One region of the Rhodoferax sp. GW821-FHT10B06 genome, then DNA from elsewhere that is predicted to be linked to it. Evidence: predicted binding sites of a transcription regulator. Region 1 holds the regulator's gene; each other region holds the start of a gene.
The links. The regulator FNR, encoded in region 1, switches genes on or off when oxygen is low (the NO sensors DNR and NnrR bind a similar motif). The targets are predictions, from matches to a motif close to TTGATNNNNATCAA.

Region 1 (7,310 bases):
TGGCGCTGGGGCCGCAGAACGCGCATGTGCTGCGCATGGGGCTGACCGGCCAGCATGTGTGGCTGACGGTGATGGTATGCATCGTGTCGGACATCGGGCTGATAGCCTTAAGCGTGCTGGGCCTGGCCCAGCTGGGCGGCATGTCGGACAAGCTGCAGGGCGCACTGGTGGGCTCGGGCATCGTCTTCCTGCTGTACTACGGCTGGCAGGCGTTTGCACGCTTTCGCAGTGGCACCCATCCGGAGGCCGTGGGCCTGCCCTCACAGGCGCCGATGACGCGTCGCCAAGCAGTAACTGCGGCCCTGGCTTTCGCCTGGCTGAACCCACATGCCTGGATGGATACAGCCGTGCTGATCGGCACCGCCTCGCTGGCCTGGGGTCGGCCGGGCAATGCCTGGTTTGGCCTGGGCGCGATCACGGCATCCACCCTCTGGTTTGCCAGCCTGGGCCTGGGTTTGATGCTGCTGGGCCAGCGCCTGCGCGCCCCAGCCCTGTGGCGTGCGCTGGACGGGCTGGTGGCGCTGATGATGTGGGGCACAGCCGGGGTGCTGGCCTGGGGGCTTGTGTAGCCGGTCAAAAACAGATTGCTATTTAAAATATAGCTGCCAGCGCAGGATATAACTGCGCTGGCGCCTGTTTTTATGCATCAACCCAGATCAGGCGCATCCACCAGAGTAGACAGCGGCAGCTCGGCGATCTCCTGCAGCAGCAGCGCCAGCTGCTGACCCGACGCATCCACCAGCGCCTGGCCCTTCTCCGCCGTGGCGGCGGCGGCGTTGCCGGCTGCGCCGGTGGCGTTGTAGTCCTGCATCTGCCAGCCCAGCTTGGCGCTTTTGCCATTGCCCAGAATGGGGTACTTGGCAGCCCGGTCTTGCGAGCTGGACTTGAAATCGCGCGCCTGCGCCATGTCCACAAACTGCGGGCGCAGGGCCAGCATCATCGAGGTTTCCACGTCGCCAGCATGTACGCCGAAGCGCTGCTCCTCGGCGCTGAACGGGCTGTTCGCAGCGCCCAGCGGCAAGTTGAACCAACTGGCGCTGTAGACCAGCAAATCATGCTCGGTACGCAGGGTGCGCGCCACGATGTCCATCAGGCTGACCTGGCCGCCGTGCGAGTTGAAGATCAGCAGCTTCTTTACGCCGCTGCGCGCCACGCAGGCGCCAAGCTCGGTCCAAATACGGATGACGGTTTCGGACGACAAAGTCAGCGTGCCGGGGAAGCGCTGGTGCTCGGGGCTGAAGCCAACCTGCTGGGTTGGCAGGAACAGCACCGAGGCATCGGCCGGCAGGTGCGGCAGCGCCGCCGCCACCACGCCATCCACCAACGTGGTGTCCACACTCAGGGGCAGGTGCGGGCCATGCTGCTCGGTGGCGGCCACGGGCAGAACGGCAACGGTGCGAGCCGGGTCCAGCTGCGCGAAGTCGCGGGTGCTGAGGTCGGCCCAGAAGCGTGATGAAGTGTGCATGCCAAGGATTTTAGGAGTCTGCTGCGCATAACATACAAGACATGATTTCCTCCCAGTACGTTAGCCGCGTCAGCCTCCAACGGGATAAGGTGGACTCTTTCGAACGCTACCCCTTCAACTTGCCAGCGGTACGCATGCTAGACCAGTTGGACATCCACCCAAAGGTCACCTTTTTAGTGGGAGAGAATGGCTCCGGCAAATCCACTCTATTGGAGGCCATCGCCGTTTCACTCGGTTTCAATGCCGAAGGTGGCAGCAAAAACTTCCGGTTCGGCACACGCATATCGCACTCCGAGTTGCATAGTTACCTGCGCGTTGCGAAAGGTTTCAGGCGGCCACGAGACGGTTTCTTTCTAAGGGCAGAGAGCTTTTTCAACGTCGCCACTGAAATCGAAAACCTGGATGACGATCCCACCGCGGGGCTACCCATCATCAGCCACTACGGTGGCCGCTCGCTGCATGAACAGTCGCATGGCGAGTCCTTTATGGCGCTGATGACCGAGCGATTCGGTGGTGAAAGTCTATTCCTTCTGGACGAACCCGAAGCAGCCCTGTCACCGCAACGGCAACTGGCGGCCATGTCACGCATGCACGACCTGGTGCTGCAAGGCTCTCAGTTCATCGTCGCCACCCATTCGCCCATCCTTATGGCCTACCCGGATGCCCGCATCTACCGTTGCGGCCAAGAAGGTGTATCCCCCATCGCCTACGAAGACACAGAACACTTTCAGGTCACACGAGACTTTCTTCTAAATCGGGAACGAATGCTCCAGGTTTTATTGCGCAGGTAAGCCAATAGATACAAGGCTGCGGCAAAAGTCGGCCACACGCGGATCCATGTCGTGCACCACGGCCCACAAGGCCACGGCCATCAGGGCGCCACCTGCCGCGCGCATGCCCCACTCCTTGTGCTTTGGGCTGCGCCAGGCCTGCAGGCGCAGCCACAGCCAGGGGCCGGCCATAAGAGTGATGGCGCTGCCTGCAGCAAACAAGGCCATGCACAGAGCGCCATCCAGTGGCCCGCCGCTCAGGGCCGCCACCAGCAGGGCCGAATACAGCAGGCCGCAAGGCATGAAGGCCCAGGCCGCGCCCACGCCAAAGGCCCAGCCATATCCGCCGGAGCTCGCCCGCAGGCGCGCCCACAGCTTGCGGCCCATGCCGTCTACCCATACCGGCTGGCGTGCCAAAACCAGCAAAGTCCCGCCCCAGACCAGCACGGCCACATGGAACAGGGTCCACAGCGGCTGCAGCGCGGTTGACTGGCGAGCCAGCCAGGCCAGGTTGTCGGCCGCCCAGGCCGCCAGCGCACCGGCCAGGCTGTAGCCCACCAGGCGCCCGGCCTGCAGCTGCAGCATGCCCAGCCAGGGCCGCTGCGCGCCGGCCAGACGGCCCAGGCTGCCACAGGCTGCGCCGCACATGGCGGCGCAGTGCGGACCGCCGGCCAGGCCCATCAGCAGTGCGGTCCAGGCCAGGCCCGTTTGCATGTTCAAATGATTCTTGAGAAGCGGGCGCGGTTGCGGTCAGCCTGCAGATAGCGGTCAAACACCATGGCCACCGCGCGCACCAGGAACCAGCCGGTGGCCGTGACGCGGATACCGCTGTCTTCCAACTGCACCAGGCCGGCCTCCACCAAGGGCTGCAGAGCAGCCAGCTCGGCGGCGAAGGCCTTTTTGAAATCCACCAGAAATGCCAGCTCGATGGATTCAAACTGCACCTCGCCCTGGCACATCAGACCCATGATGATGGCGCGGCGCACCAGGTCGTCGCGGTTCAGCGCCAGGCCACGCACCACCGGTAGCTGGCCCTGGTCGATACGGTCGCAGTATTCCTCCAGGGTCTTGGCGTTCTGGCTGTAGGTGGCGCCTATGCGGCCTATGGCCGACACGCCCAGGCCGACCAGGTCGCAGTCGGGCTGGGTGCTGTAGCCCTGGAAGTTGCGGTGCAGCCGGCCCTGGCGCTGGGCGATGGCCAGCGCGTCGTTGGGCAAGGCGAAGTGGTCCATGCCGATGTACACATAGCCGGCTTCCAAAAAGGTGTCGAAGGCCTGCGACAGCATGGACAGCTTGTCGGCCGCCGCCGGCAGCTCAGCGCCCAGAATGCGGCGTTGGGGCTTGAAGCGCTCGGGCAGATGGGCATAGGCGTACAGGGCAATGCGGTCGGGCCGCAGCTCTACCACCTGCTCCAGCGTGCGTGCAAAAGATGCCGGTGTCTGCCGTGGCAAGCCGTAGATCAGGTCCACATTGATGGACTCAAAGCCCAGCGTGCGGGCCACCTCCACCAGCTCGAACACTTGCTGCGCGGGTTGGATGCGGTGCACCGCTTTTTGCACGTCGGCATCAAAGTCCTGTACCCCAAAGCTGAGCCGGTTGAAGCCCAAGGTGGCCAAAGCTTGCAGGCGTTTGGCGTCCACCGTGCGGGGGTCCACCTCAATAGAGTATTCGCCGCCGGGGGCCAACACGAAATGGCGCCGCAACATGGCCATCAGCTGGGCCAGCTCGTCGTCACTCAAAAAAGTAGGGCTGCCTCCGCCCAGGTGCAGTTGGCTGACATTGCGCCGCTCGCCCAGCTGGGCGGTGTGCAGAGCGGTTTCGCGCTCCAGATAGCGCAGATAGGCGGCTCCGCGCTCATGCCGCTTGGTGATGATCTTGTTGCAGGCGCAGTAATAGCAAAGCGACTCGCAAAACGGTATGTGCACATACAGCGACAAGGGCAGGCTCAGTGCTGCCGCCCCCTGGTTGCGTTGCTGCAGGGCCCGCCCATAGTCCTCGCAGGTAAAGGCCTCGACAAACCTGTCGGCGGTGGGATAGGACGTGTACCGCGGCCCAGGCACATCAAAACGGCGTAACAATTCGGGCAAAACACGGGTCATGGCGGGCAGTCAGGTTGCATGACTGGAATGTGCCGCGAAGCCACGCTTGTTTCATTGACGTGGATCAAAACCGCAGCAGATGGCACCAGAGACAATGAGATACATCAAATAGCTCCATTGATCTCCATCAAGTTCATACTCTGCGCATGGTCCCCACCTCAATCAAAGTCGCTTGCTCCAACTGCAACCTGCGTGAGCTGTGCATGCCCTTGGGCCTGAACAAAGAAGAGCTAGAGCGCATTGACGACCTGGTAGCAGTGCGCCGAAAGGTACTGCGAGGCACGGCGCTGTTCCATAACGGCGAAACCTTCAAGGCGCTGTACGCCATCCGTACAGGCTTCTTCAAGACCACCGTCACCACCGAAGATGGCCGCGACCAGGTTACCGGCTTTCAAATGGCAGGCGAAATCATCGGCCTGGACGGCATCGTCAACGACCACCACACCTGCGATGCGGTGGCCCTGGAAGATGCCGAAGTGTGCGAAATGCCCTTCCACCGCATTGAAGAGCTCTCGCGCGAAGTCAACTCCCTGCAGCGCCATGTGCACAAGATCATGAGCCGCGAAATCGTGCGCGAGCACGGCGTGATGCTGCTACTGGGCAGCATGCGCGCCGAGGAACGCCTGGCGGCCTTTTTGCTGAACCTGGTGCAGCGTCTGCATGCGCGCGGGTTTTCACAGTCCGAACTCATCCTGCGCATGACGCGCGAGGAAATCGGCAGCTACCTGGGCCTGAAACTGGAAACCGTGAGCCGCACCTTCTCCAAATTTGTGGAAGACGGCGTGGTCGAGGTCAAGCAGCGCCACATCCGCATCCTGGACACCGAAGCGCTCAAGCGCATCGTCAATCTTCAGCCCTGTCTCTAGGCACTGTCACCGGCTGGCCCACCAGCAGCGTCAGGCAACCCACCAGCACAGCCACCGCCCAGAACGCAAAGAACGCCAGGCTGTACACGCCCTGGCGTGACAAAGGCAGCGGCTGCCCCAGCCATTGCAGGCTGTAGGGATCGACCACCGCAAACACCAGCATCTCCAGTATGCATGCGCCCAGGAACGCGGGCCAGACCACACCTACCACCCTAAAGCTTTGCATAGTGCCCTCCGGCTACTTGGTACGCACCGAGCCGGGCGGCGACGCAGCATGGTTGCGCCCCTGCTCGGCCGGTGCCAGCGGGCCCTGGGCGGCCAGGGTCTTATTGATCTCCAGCCCCTGGCGGTAGTAGTCCTGGGCCAGCACCGGGTCCTGCTGGCGGATGGCGATCCAGCCCGAGACCAAGGCCGCCACCACCACGGCCAGCGGGCCGGAAATCACCAGCCAGACATAGCCGTAGCGCCACCATGGCAGCGGCACCGGTGTAGCAGATACATGAGAGGGCATGGCAGTCTCCTGGAGTTATCGTCAGCGGGGAACAAAGAACGTGGACTTTTCCGACACCTTGGTGCTTCCATCCGCAGTCTGGATGTCGAAGAATACCGGGTAAGAGCCCGGTTCGACAGAACCATAAGGGATATGCAGGCGCACCGCCACCCAGCGCGAGGCTACCGGCTCCAGGTCCACCCATTCGTCCGAGGCCAGCACCAGCCCGTCCAGCCCATGGGCTATGAGACGGTAGCGCTGCGGCAGTTCACTGGCGTTCATGACCTGCAGGCGGTACACGTTTTCCAGCTGGCCACCGGACACAATGCGGGATAGCGCCGCGCGGTCGCGCACCACGTCCACCTTCAGCGGGGTACGCGTCAACAGGCTGCCCAGCAGCGCCAGCGTCAACACCAGCAGTACCGTGCCGTAGACCAGTACCCGAGGCCGCAGCACACGCCGCAGTATCTGCCGGCCCGACCAGCCCTGGGCCATGCCGTTCTGGGTGGCAAAGCGGATCAGGCCAGGGGCATAGCCCATCTTGTCCATCACGCCATCGCATACATCCACGCAGGCGGCGCAGCCTATGCATTCGTACTGCAAGCCCTCGCGGATATCGATGCCGGTGGGGCAGACCTGCACGCACAGCGTGCAGTCCACGCAAGAGCCCAGGCCCAGGGCCGCAGGGTCGGCCTTGCGCGAACGCGAGCCCCGGGGCTCACCACGGGTGGTGTCGTAGCTGACGATCAGCGTGTCCTTGTCGAACATGGCGCTCTGGAAGCGCGCATAGGGGCACATGTATTTGCAGACCTGCTCGCGCATGAAGCCGGCGTTGCCATAGGTGGCAAAGCTGTAGAACAGACCCCAGAACACTTCCCACGAACCAAAGCTGCCGCTCAAAGACTCCTGCAGCAGCGCATAGGTGGGTGTGAAATACGAGACAAAGGTAAAACCGGTCCACAGGGACAGCAACAGCCAAGCGCCGTGCTTGGCCGACTTGCGGGCCAGCTTGTGGGCCGACATGGGCGCGCCATCCAAGCGCATGCGGGCGGCACGGTCGCCCTCGATATGGCGCTCTATCCACATGAAGATTTCGCTGTACACCGTCTGCGGGCAGGCAAAGCCACACCATAGGCGCCCTGCCACGGCGGTGAACAGAAACAGGGACAGCGCAGACACCACCAGCAGCCCGGTCAGGTAGATGAAATCCTGCGGGTACAACACCAGTGAGAAGATGTAGAAGCGGCGCGCCTCCAGGTCAAACAGTACCGCCTGGCGCTGACCCCATTGCAGCCAGGGCAGGCCATAGAACACCAGCTGCGTCAGCAACACCATGGCCCAGCGCCAGCGCGCAAACAGGCCCTGCACTGAACGTGGGTAGATCTTCTTGCTGGCCGCGTACAGCGACACCATCACCTCATCGGCATCTGCTCCAGGCACAGGCACGATGGGAATGGTCTTGCGGGGCGCGACGGTGTTCACACCATGCTCCTACTTGCTGGCCACAGGCTTGTTGGACATGCCCCAGATGTAAGCCGTCAACACATGGATCTGGGCCTCGGTCAGCTTGCCCTGCTGGGCAGGCATCTGGTTGATCTTGCCCTTATTGACCATCTCCAT
Region 2 (7,310 bases), on a different contig from region 1:
CGCCCGCCGAGCTGCGCGCACGCACCGGCACCGAGACACTGGAAGCCGCCTTCATCGCCCTGCTGCCCGAGGCCCAGCGGCACGACCACCATGCCATCCACGTGCCCCCGCTGGTGGAGTCGGCCCAGCCCGAGATCGCCATTGAAGCCCAGGGTTTGAGCATGCGCTTCGGCGACTTTCTGGCCGTGGACAAGGTGGACTTCCGTATCCGGCGCGGGGAGATTTTTGGCTTCCTGGGCTCCAACGGCTGCGGAAAGTCCACCACCATGAAGATGCTGACCGGCTTGCTGCCCGCCACCGAGGGGCAGGCTCTGCTGTTTGGCAGCAAGGTGAACCCCAAGGACATAGCCACCCGCAGGCGGGTGGGCTATATGTCGCAGGCGTTTTCCCTGTATGGCGAGCTGACGGTGCAGCAAAACCTGGTGCTGCATGCGCGCCTGTTCCAGGTAGCCGAGGCCGAGATTCCCGGCCGCGTGGACGCCATGGTGCAGCGCTTCAATCTGCGCGAGGTCTTGAACAGCCTGCCGGAAAGCCTGCCGCTGGGCATACGCCAGCGCCTGTCGCTGGCGGTGGCCATGGTGCACAAACCTGAGCTGCTGATTCTGGACGAGCCGACTTCCGGCGTGGACCCGGTGGCGCGCGACATGTTCTGGCAGCTGATGATCGACCTGGCCCGCAACGACCTGGTGACGATCTTCATCTCCACCCATTTCATGAACGAGGCCGAGCGCTGCGACCGCATTTCTCTGATGCACGCCGGCCGGGTGCTGGTGACCGACAGCCCGGCCGGCCTGGTGCAAAAGCGTGGCGCGGAGAATCTGGAGCAGGCCTTCATCGCCTATCTGGAAGAGGCCGCACCTCCCGCACCCAAGGCCGATGCAGCACCTGTAGCGGGCAAAAGCACAGAATCGGCTCCCCGCACACGCGTCTTCAGCTTTGCACGCGCCTGGAGCTACACCCTGCGCGAGGCGCTGGAGCTGCAGCGCGACCCGGTGCGGGCTGCGCTGGCACTGCTGGGCACCGCGTTTTTGATGTGCATCATGGGCTACGGCATCAATCTGGATGTGGAGAACCTCTCCTACGCCGTGATGGATCAGGACCAGACGGCGCTGAGCCAGAACTACGTGCTCAACCTCTCCGGTTCGCGCTACTTCATCGAGAAGCCGCCCATCACCAGCTATGCCGATCTGGACCAGCGCATGCGCAGCGGCGAGTTGTCCTTGGCCATTGAGATACCCCATGGCTTCGGCCGCGACATAGCGCGCGGTACACCGGTGCAGATGGGCGCATGGGTCGATGGCGCCATGCCCGCCCGGGCCGAAACCGTGCGCGGCTATGTGCAGGCCATGCACGCGACCTGGCTGGCCGACATGGCCAGCCACCGGCTAGGCCAGTCGGTGGCCGCGCCCGCCAGCATCGAGACGCGCTACCGCTACAACCCCGACGTCCGAAGCCTGCCCGCCATGGTGCCGGCGGTGATCCCCATGCTGCTGATGATGATCCCCGCCATGCTGACGGCACTGTCGGTGGTGCGCGAGAAAGAGATGGGCTCCATCATCAACCTGTACGTCACCCCGGTCACCCGCAGCGAGTTCCTGCTGGGCAAGCAGCTGCCGTACATCGCGCTGGCCATGTTCAATTTTTTCTTGATGGCGGCGTTGGCCGTGACCGTGTTTGACGTGCCCATCAAGGGCAGCTTTGCCACGCTGACACTGGCCGCCCTGGTGTTTGTGCTCAGCTCTACCGGCATTGGCCTGCTGGCGTCCACCTTCACCAAGAGCCAGATCGCCGCGATATTTGTGACCATGATCGGCACCATCATCCCCTGCGTGCAGTTTGCGGGCCTGACGAATCCTGTGTCCTCACTCGAAGGCGTGGGGGCGACGATTGGGCACATCTATCCCGCCACGCACTTCTTGACGATTTGCCGCGGCGTGTTCAACAAGGCGCTGGACTTCTCCAACCTGGGCCCATCGTTCTGGCCTTTGCTACTGGCCGCGCCGGTCATTCTGGTCACGGCCATATGGCTGCTGAAAAAGCAGGCCCGCTGAATGCGCGTCCCCAATATCTACCGCCTGGGGGTGAAGGAACTGTGGAGTCTGGTGCGCGACCCGATGATGCTGGTGCTGATCGCCTACACCTTCACCCTGTCGATCTATGTGGCGGCCACGGCCATGCCCGAGAGCCTGCACAACGCGCCGATTGCCATCGTGGACGAGGATGGATCGCCGCTGTCGGCGCGCATCATCTCCAGCTTGTACCCACCGCACTTCAAGCCCCCTGCCATGGTGTCGCTGGCCGAAGTGGATGCGGGCATGGACAGCGGCCAGTACACCTTTGTGCTGGACATCCCGCCCAACTTCCAGCGCGACGTGTTGGCCGGGCAGTCCCCCGCAGTGCAGTTGAATGTAGATGCCACGCTGATGAGCCAGGCGTTCACCGGCAGTGGCTACATTCAGCAGATTGTGACCAGCGAGGTAACCGAATTTGTGCAGCGCTACCGCAGCACTGCGGTAGCGCCGGTGGAGCTGGTGCTGCACATGCGCTTCAACCCGAATCTGGAGCAAGCCTGGTTCGGGTCATTGATGGAGATCATCAACAACGTGACCATGCTCTCCATCATCCTCACCGGCGCTGCACTGATACGCGAACGCGAGCACGGTACGCTGGAGCATCTGCTGGTGATGCCGGTGACGCCCATCGAGATCATGCTGGCCAAGGTGTGGTCCATGGGCCTGGTGGTGCTGTTGGCTGCGCTGACAGCCTTGGTGTTTGTGGTGCAGGGCGCTTTAGGCGTGCCGATCGAAGGGTCGGTGGCGCTGTTCATGCTGGCGGCCGCGCTGCACCTGTTTGCCACGACCTCACTGGGGATTTTCCTGGCGACTTTGGCGCGCTCCATGCCCCAATTCGGCATGCTGCTGGTATTGGTGCTGCTGCCGCTGCAGATGCTGTCGGGCGGCGCCACCCCACGTGAAAGCATGCCGGCCCTGGTACAAAACGTGATGCTGGTGGCCCCCACCACCCACTTTGTGTCCGCCGGTCAGGCGATTTTGTACCGGGGTGCGGGCCTGGCGGTGGTATGGCCGCAGCTGCTGGCCATTCTGGTGATTGGCACTGTATTTTTCTTTGCCTCCCTGGCCCGCTTTCGCAAGACGATCAGCCAGATGGCCTGAGTGTGTCCCCAGGGGCTGCAATGGATGGCTTGACCTGCATCAACAACAGAAAACAAGCTGGCGTCAGACTAAACAGCACAGCAAAAATCTGAAGTGCTGCGGAAGCCTCGTGCGCGAACGACCTCAATCCAGCGAAAGCCCCTATGACAACTTCAATTGTTCGCAGCGCCCTGGCTGCCCTGCTGGTGGCGAGCGTCATCATCTCCGCTTGGTCGGCAGATTCCGCCAGGCCAACATAGTGGCGGACATTATCCCGCCAAGCCTGAACACCACCGGCCTGACCCAGGCCGAAGCGCAACAGCGCCTGGCGCAAGACGGCCCCAATGCCCTGCCCACCTCCAGGCCGCGCAGCCTGTTGCGCCTGGTGGTTGATGTGGTGCTGGAGCCCATGTTCCTGCTGCTGGTGACCTGCGGCGCGCTCTACATGCTGCTGGGCGACCACCAGGAAGCACTGATGCTGCTGGGCTTTGTGTTCGTGGTGATGGGCATCAGCTTTGTGCAGCAGCGGCGCACCGAACGCTCGCTGGATGCCCTGCGCGACCTGTCCAGCCCACTGGCGCTGGTGCTGCGTGGCGACCAGCCTCTGAAAATCTCAGCCCGCGACCTTGTCTGCGGCGACGCGGTGCTGCTGGCCGAGGGCGACCGCGTGCCCGCCGACCTGCAACTGACCCACACCGCCAACCTCGCACTGGACGAATCCCTACTCACCGGCGAATCCGTGCCGGTGCAGAAGCAAGCCGGTGGCGCTGCAGCAGCGCAGGCCTTCTCAGGCACGCTGGTCACGCAGGGCAGCGGGCAGGGCCTGGTGGTGGCCACCGGCGAACGCAGCACGCTGGGCCGCATAGGCAAGTCGCTGGAAGGCATCGCCAGCGAGACTACGCCCATCCAGCAGGAAACCAAATACGTCGTCAAAGCCGTGGCCATCGTGGGTATTGCCCTGGCGGCTGCGCTGGCCGTGGCCTACGGCCTGCTGCGCGGCGACTGGCTGGGCGGGCTGCTGGCCGGACTGACGCTGGCCATGGCAGTGCTGCCCGAGGAGCTGCCGGTGATCCTGACGCTATTCCTCGGCCTGGGCGCCTGGCGCCTATCGCGCCAGCAAGTGCTGGCCCGTAACATTCCCGCCGTGGAGCTGCTGGGCGCCACCACCGTGTTGTGTGTGGACAAGACGGGTACGCTCACGGCCAACCGCATGGCGGTACGGCGGCTGTGCGCCGGCGCAGAGACATATGACAGCCTGCAGGCTGGCAATGCCCCGCTGGCCGAGGGCCTGCATGGCGTGCTGGAATACGCAGTGCTGGCCAGCCACCGCCGCGCCTTCGACCCCATGGAAACCGCGATCGTTGACGCAGGCGCGCGCCTGCTGGCGCATACCGAACACCTGCACGCCAACTGGACATTGGTGGACGACTACCCACTGTCGCCAGAAATGCTGGCCATGTCGCGTGTATGGCAGTCGCCCGATCTGCGCGAACGCATGATCGCCGCCAAGGGCGCGCCCGAGGCCATCGTGGACCTGTGCCACCTACCCGTTGCACAACGCCAGCAGATTGCCGCCCAGGTCGCCACCCTGGCTGGCGACGGCCTGCGGGTGCTGGGCGTGGCCAGCGCCGTGTTCCCTGCCCAGCCCCTGCCAGACAACCAGCACGACTTCGACTTCGTATTCCTGGGCCTTGTGGCGCTGGAAGACCCGGTACGGCCCGATGTGCCCCAGGCCATCGCCGAATGCCACGCCGCCGGCATCCGCGTGGTGATGATGACCGGCGACCACCCGGCCACCGCCTTGTCCATCGCCCGCCAGGTCGGCCTGCCCAGCGGTGCAGCGCCCATGACCGGGCAGGAGCTCGCCGCCCTCAGCGACACGGAATTACAGGCCCGCCTGGCGAACACCAACGTGTTTTGCCGCGTGCAGCCCGAGCACAAGCTGAGGCTGGTGCAGGCCTTCCGCGCGCGCGGTGACGTGGTGGCGATGACCGGCGACGGCGTGAACGACGCGCCGGCCCTCAAGGCCGCCCACATCGGCGTGGCCATGGGCGCGCGCGGCACCGAAGTGGCCCGCCAGGCAGCCGACCTGGTGCTGCTAAACGACGACTTTGCCTCCATCGTCACAGCGGTGCGCTACGGCCGCCGCGTGTTTGCCAATCTGCGCAAGGCCATTGTGTTCGTGGTGGGTGTGCACCTGCCCATCGTCGGCCTGTCGCTGCTGCCCGTGCTGCTGGGCTGGCCACTGCTGCTGATGCCGGTGCATATCTTGTTTCTGCAGCTGATCATCGACCCGGCTTGCTCGGTGGTGTTCGAGGCCGAGCCGCTGGAGGCAGACGCCATGGCCGTGCCGCCGCGCCCGGCCAGTGCCCATTTGTTCGACCGCAGCGTGTTGCTCCGTGGCCTGTGGCAGGGCCTGGGCCTGCTGGTACTGCTGCTAGCCGTATATGCCACCTCCCGGATGCACTCAGAGGGCGTGGCCCGGGCCCTGGTGTTCAGCGTGCTGGTTTTGTCCAACCTGGGCCTGATCTACGCCAACCGCAGCTGGACCCGACCCTCGTGGCGCAAGGACGCCGCACGCAACCGCTACTTTGGCTGGACCTGCGCCGCCACCGTGCTACTGCTGGGCGCGGTGCTCGGCTTCGCCCCGATCCGCCGCCTGTTTGCATTCGAGCAGCCCGCGCCGTGGATGCTGCTGGCCGCGCTGGGCCTGGCCGCCCTCAGCCTGCTGTGGTTCGAGGCTGTGAAATGGGCCATGGGGCGACAGTCTGCAGCCAACAAGTAAAACGTGACCAGGAGACCTCAACATGCCTACGCCATCTCAGCAGCCTATGGCCTTTCTGTCCCACGCCACACGGCACCTGTTCTTCACCGGCAAAGGCGGCGTCGGCAAAACCTCGCTCTCCACCGCCGCCGCGCTGGCACTGGCCGATGCTGGCAAACATGTGTTGCTGGTCAGCACCGATGCGGCCTCGAACCTCGACGAGATGCTGGGTGTTGAACTGCGCAACACGCCGACGGCTGTGCCAGGCGCGCCCGGCCTGTGGGTCTTGAACATCGACCCCGACACGGCAGCAGAGGCCTACCGCCAGCGCGTATTGGCACAGATGGGTGTGGCAGCCAGCGTCGCCGAACTTGCCACCGTGCGCGAGCAGCTGTCCGGCGCCTGCACCACCGAAATAGCCTCTTTCGACGAGTTCGCCACGCTGCTGTCCGAGCACGATGCGCGCTTCGACCACATCGTGTTCGACACCGCACCCACCGGCCACACCCTGCGGCTGCTAAGCCTGCCCCAGGCCTGGAGTGGCTTCCTCGCTAGCAACGACCGAGGTGCCTCTTGCCTGGGCCCGCATTCGGGTCTGAAGATGCAGGAAGAGCGCTTCAAGGCAGCGCTGGCGGCGCTGAGCGATCCTAGGCAAACCACGGTGGTCCTGGTCACCCGGGCGGACAAGGGCGCCATCGCCGAGGCAGCCCGCAGCGCTGAAGAGCTGAAGGGGCTGGGCCTGCGCAACCAACGCCTGGCGATCAACAGTGTGTTCCATGCCAGCCAACGCGACGATGCCGTCGCCAACGCCATCGAGGCGCTGGGCCTGCAGGCCTTGCAAGACATGCCCGCGTCCTTGCGCGCCTTGCCCCAGGACACGATCCCGCTGCGCGCCTTTGACACCATTGGACTGCCCGCTCTGCGCGCCTTGCTGTCATCCGGGCAAGCACTGCCCATCGCGCCCCCGCCCTCGCCGATGGAACCCGCTACCGCTGGCCACGACCTGGCGGCATTGGCCGACGCGCTGGCCGCCACAGACCATGGCCTGGTGATGGTGATGGGCAAAGGCGGCGTGGGCAAAACCACCATTGCCGCAGCACTTGCCCTCGGTTTGGTGCAGCGCGGCAAAACCGTGCACCTGAGCACCACCGACCCGGCCGCACACCTGGCCGGCACGCTTGGCGGTGCGCTGCTAGGCCTGCGCGTGGACCGCATCGACCCCAAGACGGAGACACAGCGCTATATCGACAAGGTCATGGCAGCCAAGTCGCCCGGCCTGGACGCGCAGGAGCAAGCCCTGCTGCTGGAAGACCTGCGCTCACCCTGCACCGAAGAGGTGGCCGTGTTCCATGCCTTCTCGCGCATAGTCAGCGAAGCGCGCAGCGCCTTTGTGG
Region 3 (7,310 bases), on a different contig from region 1:
ACTTGGGACGCCGCTGCAGTGTAGGAAAATAGGGGCTAATTTCACCACCTAGCCAAGCTACCCCTTATGAGTGCTTTCAACGAAGAAACTGTCCTGAGCGTGCACCACTGGACCGACCGCCTGTTCTCCTTCACGACCACCCGCGATCCATCGCTGCGTTTCAGCAACGGCCACTTCACCATGATCGGGTTGCGCAAGGAAGACGGCAAGCCGCTGCTGCGTGCCTATAGCATCGCCAGCGCCAACTACGAAGAGCACCTGGAGTTTCTGAGCATCAAGGTGCCGGACGGCCCACTGACCTCGCGCCTGCAGAACATCAAGGTCGGCGACACCATCATCGTTGGCAAGAAGCCCACTGGCACCCTGGTCACCGACTACCTGCTGCCCGGCAAGCATCTGTACCTGCTGTCCACCGGCACCGGCCTGGCGCCGTTCCTGAGCATCGTGCGCGACCCCGAAACCTATGAACGTTTCGACCAGGTGATCGTGGTGCACGGCGTGCGCCAGGTGGAAGAGCTGGCCTACCACGACATGCTGACCGAACATTTGCCTGCCCACGAATTTCTGGGCGAGATGGTGACCGACAAGCTGCGCTACTACCCCACGGTGACCCGCGAGTCCTACCGCAATATGGGCCGTATCACCGAGCTACTGCAAAACGGCAAGTTGTTCAAAGACCTGGAGCTGCCCGAGTTCGACCCCGCTATCGACCGTGTGATGCTGTGCGGCAGCCCCGGCATGCTGGTGGACCTGAAGCACATGCTGGAAGCGCGTGGCTTTGTGGAAGGCAATACCTCGACGCCCGGCCATTTCGTGGTCGAACGCGCGTTCGCTGAAAAATAAGCCTCTGGCGCAGGTTCTACCTGCGCAAGCAGCTATGTTTTCAATAGCGTAGCTGCTGCTTTTAGTCTTCAAAAATGCGCGTCTGCGGGGCTTCTCCGGCGCGCACCCAGCCCCGGTACATGCCGGCGCTGATGAAGGGCAGGGCAATGTTGCCCTGGCGGTCCACTGCGATCACGCCGCCTTCTCCCCCCAACTGACCTACTTGCGCCAGCGCTGCTTGGCTGGCCTCGCTGAGCGTGGCACCGGCATAGGCCATGCGCGCGTGGATGTCGTGGCCCACGCAGGCGCGGATGAAGTATTCGCCTGAGCCGGTGGCGCAAACGGCGCAGCTCTGGTCGTTGGCATAAATGCCGGCGCCCACCAGGGGCGAGTCGCCAATGCGGCCCGGGTGCTTGTTGGTCATGCCGCCGGTGGATACGGCGCTGGCCATATGGCCCGCACTGTCCAGCGCCACGGCGCCCACGGTGCCGAACTTGCGGGTTTCGTCCAGCGGTGCTGTAGGTGTGTGGTCCATCTGCATGCGCTGGCCGCCGTCCTGGGCCTGCAGGCGCTGCAGTTGCTCCAGCCGGTGGGCGGTATGGAAGTACTCTGGCGGCATGGCCTCAAAGCCGTGTTCGTGGGCGAAGGCTTCGGCTCCGTCGCCGCTGAGCAGCACAAAGCGCGAATCCATCACCGCCCGTGCCAGCTGCACCGGGTTGCGCGGCGTGCGTACCGTAGCCACGGCGCCAGCAGCCAGGTTGCGCCCATCCATCACGGCGGCGTCCATTTCATGCTCGGCGGTGGAGGTGTAGACCGAGCCACGCCCGGCGTTGAACAGAGGTTCGTCCTCCAGCGCGGTGACGGCTGCCACCACGGCATCTAGCGCGCTGCCGCCTTGGGCCAGGATGGCCTCGCCGGCCGCCAGCGCGGCATGCAGGCCGGCATGGTAAGGCGCTTCGTCGGTGGCGCCGCGGGCCATGGTGCCGGCGCCGCCGTGGACTGCCAGGGTGTAGCGGGGTGTGGTCAAACGCATCTCCTCAATGTCGGTAGGGTAGAAACTGTATCCCATGGTGGCTGGCAAAATGCCCCGATGAACCCGCCCCGTGTACGCATACAGACCCAGGACTTCGACCCCAGCAGCGAAATCGCCGCCTTGCGCCGGCACGACCGGCGCGTGGGTGCGGTGTGCAGCTTTGTCGGAGTAGTGCGCGACTTCCACCCGGACAGCGCTGGCGAGGTGCTGAGCCTGGAATTGGAGCACTACCCCGGCATGACCGAGCGCGCCATCGAGGCCATGGTGGACCAGGCCCTGGCCCGCTTCAACATCTATGCCGCCCAGGTCATCCACCGCGTAGGTCTGCTGCAGCCCCTGGACCAGATCGTCTGGGTGGCCGTCAGCTCTGCCCACCGGGGCGAGGCCTTCCAGGCCTGTGAATTCCTGATGGACTATCTGAAAACCCAGGCACCGTTCTGGAAGAAGGAGCAAACCCCCAGCGGCGCGCGCTGGGTGGATGCGCGGGTCAGCGACGACGCAGCACTGGCCCGCTGGGGCATACAGGCGCAGAACGCCTGAGCGGTTAGGGCGTACTCAGCGCGGGGAAGCCCTGTTCCAGCGCAATCAACCGGTCCACCAGGGCGCTGGATGCCGGCGTCATCGGCGCGCGCAGCTCGGCCTGCATCTGGCCGTGGCGGGCCAGCCAGCCCTTGATGGGGCCGGGGTTGGGCTCGGCGAACTGGCCGGTGATCCAGGGCAACAGCGGCTGCCACAGCGCACGTGCCTGTGCCAGATTACCTGCTGTAATGGCTTGCATGACTTGTACAAAACGCTGCGTATGCCCATGGGCGCTGGCGGCAATCGCGCCCGCTCCGCCCTGGGCCAGGGTGCTGAAGATCTGTACATCTTCGCCGGCCAGCACCTGCAGCGCGCCGCTGGCGATCAGGGCCGCCGTCTTGGCGGCATCACCGCCGCAGTCCTTGACGGCCTGGATGCGCGGGTGCTGGGCCAGCTGCAGCAGGGTGGTCAGCTCCAGCGTGGCGCCGGTGCGATAGGGAATGTCATAGACGATCAGCGGTACTTCGGATGCATCGGCCAGGGCTGTAAACCAGTGCAGCAGCCCGGCTTGCGAGGGGCGGATATAGCAAGGTGCGGCCAGCAGCAGGCCGGCAACACCCTGTCGGCTGGTGGCGGCCACGCTGTCCCGCATCTTGGGCAGGTGGTAGCCCGATAGGCCCATCACCACGGGCAGGCTCTGGGCGGCCTCCAGTACCGTGTTCAGTACGGCCTGTTGCTCGTCGGCATCCAGGGCCGCTGCCTCACCGGTAGAGCCGCAGGCGACGAAGCCGGCAATGCCGCTGCCTCGCAGGTTTTTCACCAGCCGGGCCAGCGCAGGGTGGTCTACCGCCCCGTGGTGGAACGGGGTGACCAGGGGAATCCATAAACCAGAAAAATCGCCGGAAAAATCGTTCGAAGCGCTCACACTGCATCCTTTGTTGATAACAGACCGATGGGGTAACCATCGTCAAAGGAGCGCGGGCCGAAGGGGGGACGGGAGGTATCGGTTCCATCGCTCATCTGAGGACGGAACCGCAGCTCCGGTCAGATGAGCTGGGGTTTTTTAGCGGCACCGGCAGACACGCCGCCACGGCTGCAGGGCAGCGGTGTGGAACGGAGTAGTGCGCGGGTAGGCATTCCGCTATTGTATTCAGTTCAGGTACTTGGGGCGCTCTTCCGGGTCCGGCATGTCGCTGGCCTGGGCCTGTGCGCTGCCGGCCAGCTCATGGCCCTGGCCCCAGGCGGACAGATGCAGCGCGCGTTCCAGCAATTGCACCAGGCCGTGCACCAGCGGCGGCGCCAGCTCGACCTGGAAGCCACGTGGATTGTCCTGCTCGGGCAACTGCTCGTTGAAGGCGATTTTCAGCGGGCCATTCGCTTCGGGTGTGATGCGTACTTCGGTGACCAGCAAGGGCTCTGTGCCCAGTGGCCAGCTGGTGGGTAGGGCGGCATCCTGGTACGGGGTGGCGAAGTCGGTCTCTTGCAGCACGGCTTCGCGCCGGAAGTCGGCCAGAATCTTTTTGCTGACCTCGTCACGCTGCATGCTGCCCAGGTCCTCCTGGCGGGCTGCGTGCTCTACCACCGCGCGGTTCAATGTAGGCCAGAGCACCAGGGTCAGGCGGCGCGTCAGCCACAGGCGCATTTCTGTGCCTTCGCGGGTATTGACGCGCACCAGTATCCGGTCCTGCGCTTCCAGGTAGCGGACCGAGAGCTGGTGGATGTTCATGGTGCGAATTTTAAATCGCAGGCCGCGGGCCTTGGTTTTACAGTGATGCTATTTTTTTGATAGCTGCTGGCGCAGATAACTACTGCGCCAGAGCTTGATTTTTATCAAATACCGGCGAAGTTGCGGCAGCGCGGAGCAGCCGTTTGGTCTTGAAATCGGCCATATTCTCCTCACGTAGCTCGGTATTGGAGATCACGATGCGACAAGACAAACTCACCACCAAATTCCAGGAAGCCCTGGGCGACGCACAAAGCCTGGCGCTGGGTGCCGACCACGGCTATATCGAACCGGCCCATGTGCTGGCCGCCATGCTGCGCCAGGACGACGGCCCGCAGGCGCTGCTGCAGCGCGCGGGCGTGAATGTGCCGAATCTGCTGGCCGCCGCCGAGGGCGCGCTGAAGAAGCTGCCCACGGTGCACGGGCAAGACCAGGTGCAACCCAGCCGCGATTTCATCAGCTTGCTGCAGGGCGCTGAGAAGGAAGCTATCAAGCGCGGCGACCAGTTCGTATCCAGCGAATTGTTCCTGCTGGCGCTGACCGACAGCAAGTCCGACTTTGGCCAGCTGGTGCGCGCCAACGGCCTGACCCGCAAATCGCTGGAAGCCGCGGTGGACGCGGTGCGTGGCGGCGACAAGGTAGACAGCGCCGACGCCGAAGGCCAGCGTGAATCCTTGAAGAAATACTGCCTGGACCTGACCGAGCGCGCCCGCATGGGCAAGCTGGACCCGGTAATTGGCCGCGACGACGAAATCCGCCGTGCCATCCAGGTACTGCAGCGCCGTACCAAGAACAACCCGGTGCTGATCGGCGAACCCGGCGTGGGTAAGACTGCCATCGTCGAAGGCCTGGCCCAGCGCATCGTGGCCGGCGAGGTACCCGAGTCGCTCAAAGGCAAGCGCGTGCTGTCGCTCGACATGGCGGCCCTGCTGGCCGGAGCCAAGTTCCGCGGTGAATTCGAAGAACGGCTGAAGTCCGTGCTGAAAGAGCTGGCCAAGGACGAAGGCCAGACCATCGTTTTCATCGACGAGCTGCACACCATGGTGGGCGCAGGCAAGGCCGAGGGCGCGATGGACGCCGGCAATATGCTCAAGCCCGCGCTGGCGCGTGGCGAGCTGCACTGCGTGGGTGCAACCACCCTGGACGAGTACCGCAAATACATCGAAAAAGACGCGGCCTTGGAGCGCCGTTTCCAGAAAATCTTGGTCGGCGAACCCACCGTGGAAGCCACCATCGCCATCCTGCGCGGCCTGCAAGAAAAGTACGAAGTGCACCATGGCGTGGACATCACCGACCCGGCCATTGTGGCCGCGGCCGAACTCAGCCACCGCTACATCACCGACCGCTTCTTGCCGGACAAAGCCATCGATCTGATCGACGAGGCTGCGGCCAAGATCAAGATCGAAATGGATTCCAAGCCCGAGGTGATGGACAAGCTGGACCGCCGGCTGATCCAGCTGCAGATCGAGCGCGAAGCCGTGCGCCGTGAGAAGGACGAGTCGTCGATCAAGCGTTTCGGCCTGATCGAGGAAGAGATCGTCAAGCTGCAAAAGGAAATCGCCGACTACGACGAAATCTGGCAGTCGGAAAAAGCCCAGGCCCAGGGCAGCGCACATGTGCGTGAAGCCATCGACAAGCTGAAGTTCCAGATCGAAGAGCTGACCCGCAAGGGCGATTTCAACAAGGTGGCCGAGCTGCAATACGGCAAGCTGCCCGAGCTGGAAAAGCAACTCAAGGAAGCGCAGGACAAGGAGTCCAGCAAGGGCGTGACCAGCGCGCCGCGCCTGCTGCGTACCCAGGTCGGCGCCGAGGAAATTGCCGAAGTGGTGGCGCGCGCCACCGGTATTCCGGTTAGCAAATTGATGCAAGGTGAGCGCGACAAGCTGTTGCAGATGGAGGTCAAGCTGCACGACCGCGTGGTCGGCCAGGACGAGGCCATCACCGCCGTGGCGAATGCCATCCGCCGTTCGCGCGCTGGCCTGTCTGACCCGAACCGGCCTACCGGCTCCTTCCTGTTCCTCGGCCCTACGGGCGTGGGCAAGACTGAGCTGTGCAAAGCGCTGGCGGGCTTCATGTTCGACTCGGAAGACCACCTGGTCCGCATCGACATGAGCGAGTTCATGGAGAAGCATTCGGTGGCCCGCCTGATCGGTGCGCCGCCCGGCTATGTGGGCTACGAGGAGGGCGGCTACCTGACCGAAGCTGTGCGCCGCAAGCCCTACAGCGTGCTGCTGCTGGATGAAGTGGAAAAAGCCCACCCCGACGTGTTCAACGTGCTGCTACAGGTGCTGGACGATGGCCGCCTGACGGATGGACAGGGCCGTACCGTGGACTTCAAGAACACGGTGATCGTGATGACCAGCAATATCGGCTCGCCCATCATTCAGAACATGGTGGGCCAGGATTACGAGGACATCAAGGATGCGGTGCAGGACGAGCTGAAGAACTACTTCCGCCCCGAGTTCCTGAACCGCATCGACGAGACCGTGGTGTTCCATGCGCTGGACGCGAAGAACATCGAGGCGATTGCCGCGATCCAGATCAAGGTGCTGCAGACCCGTTTGGCGAAGATGGACCTTGAACTGCAGGTTTCGCCTGCGGCGCTGGCCGAGCTGGCCAAGGTCGGCTTTGACCCGGTGTTTGGCGCCCGACCGTTGAAGCGTGCGATCCAGCAGCGCATTGAGAACCCGCTGTCCAAGCTGCTGCTGGAGGGCCGCTTTGCGCCCAAGGATGTGATTCCTGTGGACGTGGACCCGATCCAGGCACCGGGCCAGTTCAGCTTCGGCAAGGTGGCCGCTTGATGGGGCAGTTTGTCTGGCGGCTTTTTGTATGGATGCTGGCCTTGGTTTTCATCGCCAGCGCCTTGCTGGTGCTGTCGGGCATTGCCCTGCTGTGGTTGCTGCGTAGCCTTTGGGCTCGTCTGACGGGGCAGCCCGTGGCGCCCATGCGCATGTACTCGGCCGGCTGGAAAGATGTGGCGCGCACGGTGGACCGCTTTTCGCAGCGTCCGCGTGCAAGCAGCGGCACGCCCGAGGTCGCTGACGTTACGGACGTGGAAGTGAAAAAGGTTTCGCCACCCTGAGTGGCGTGGCCGCAGCCGCACCAAATACCTGCGCTTACTGCAGGCTGGCGTAGCGCGAGTTTTTGGTGGCGTACATGGCGTTGTCGGCGGCGGTCAGCAGCTCTTCCACGTTGCTGCCGTCCACCGGGTAA

Region 2: AC07O2_RS07110 (cation-translocating P-type ATPase) is a predicted target of FNR. The motif match lies at 3,203-3,216, and genes of this name have one in related genera.
Region 3: clpB (ATP-dependent chaperone ClpB) is a predicted target of FNR. The motif match lies at 4,195-4,208, and genes of this name have one in related genera.

The regions. Positions count from the first base shown of each region.
Region 1 is NZ_JBWKNO010000010.1:2,566-9,875, forward strand. Features, by position in the region: gene AC07O2_RS15970 (LysE/ArgO family amino acid transporter) at 1-569, shown strand, start outside; gene AC07O2_RS15975 (creatininase family protein) at 647-1,465, opposite strand; gene AC07O2_RS15980 (AAA family ATPase) at 1,507-2,256, shown strand; gene AC07O2_RS15985 (sulfite exporter TauE/SafE family protein) at 2,242-2,949, opposite strand; gene hemN (oxygen-independent coproporphyrinogen III oxidase) at 2,952-4,334, opposite strand; gene fnr (fumarate/nitrate reduction transcriptional regulator Fnr) at 4,481-5,200, shown strand; gene AC07O2_RS16000 (hypothetical protein) at 5,178-5,426, opposite strand; gene AC07O2_RS16005 (FixH family protein) at 5,439-5,711, opposite strand; gene ccoG (cytochrome c oxidase accessory protein CcoG) at 5,733-7,103, opposite strand; gene ccoP (cytochrome-c oxidase, cbb3-type subunit III) at 7,182-7,310, opposite strand, start outside.
Region 2 is NZ_JBWKNO010000003.1:372,078-379,387, forward strand. Features, by position in the region: gene rbbA (ribosome-associated ATPase/putative transporter RbbA) at 1-2,051, shown strand, start outside; gene AC07O2_RS07105 (ABC transporter permease) at 2,052-3,173, shown strand; gene AC07O2_RS07110 (cation-translocating P-type ATPase) at 3,412-5,937, shown strand; gene arsA (arsenical pump-driving ATPase) at 5,960-7,310, shown strand, end outside.
Region 3 is NZ_JBWKNO010000025.1:30,513-37,822, reverse strand. Features, by position in the region: gene AC07O2_RS24850 (ferredoxin--NADP reductase) at 67-843, shown strand; gene AC07O2_RS24845 (isoaspartyl peptidase/L-asparaginase family protein) at 905-1,855, opposite strand; gene AC07O2_RS24840 (molybdenum cofactor biosynthesis protein MoaE) at 1,913-2,395, shown strand; gene AC07O2_RS24835 (dihydrodipicolinate synthase family protein) at 2,400-3,299, opposite strand; gene AC07O2_RS24830 (hypothetical protein) at 3,525-4,100, opposite strand; gene clpB (ATP-dependent chaperone ClpB) at 4,298-6,898, shown strand; gene AC07O2_RS24820 (hypothetical protein) at 6,898-7,179, shown strand; gene AC07O2_RS24815 (diguanylate cyclase domain-containing protein) at 7,214-7,310, opposite strand, start outside.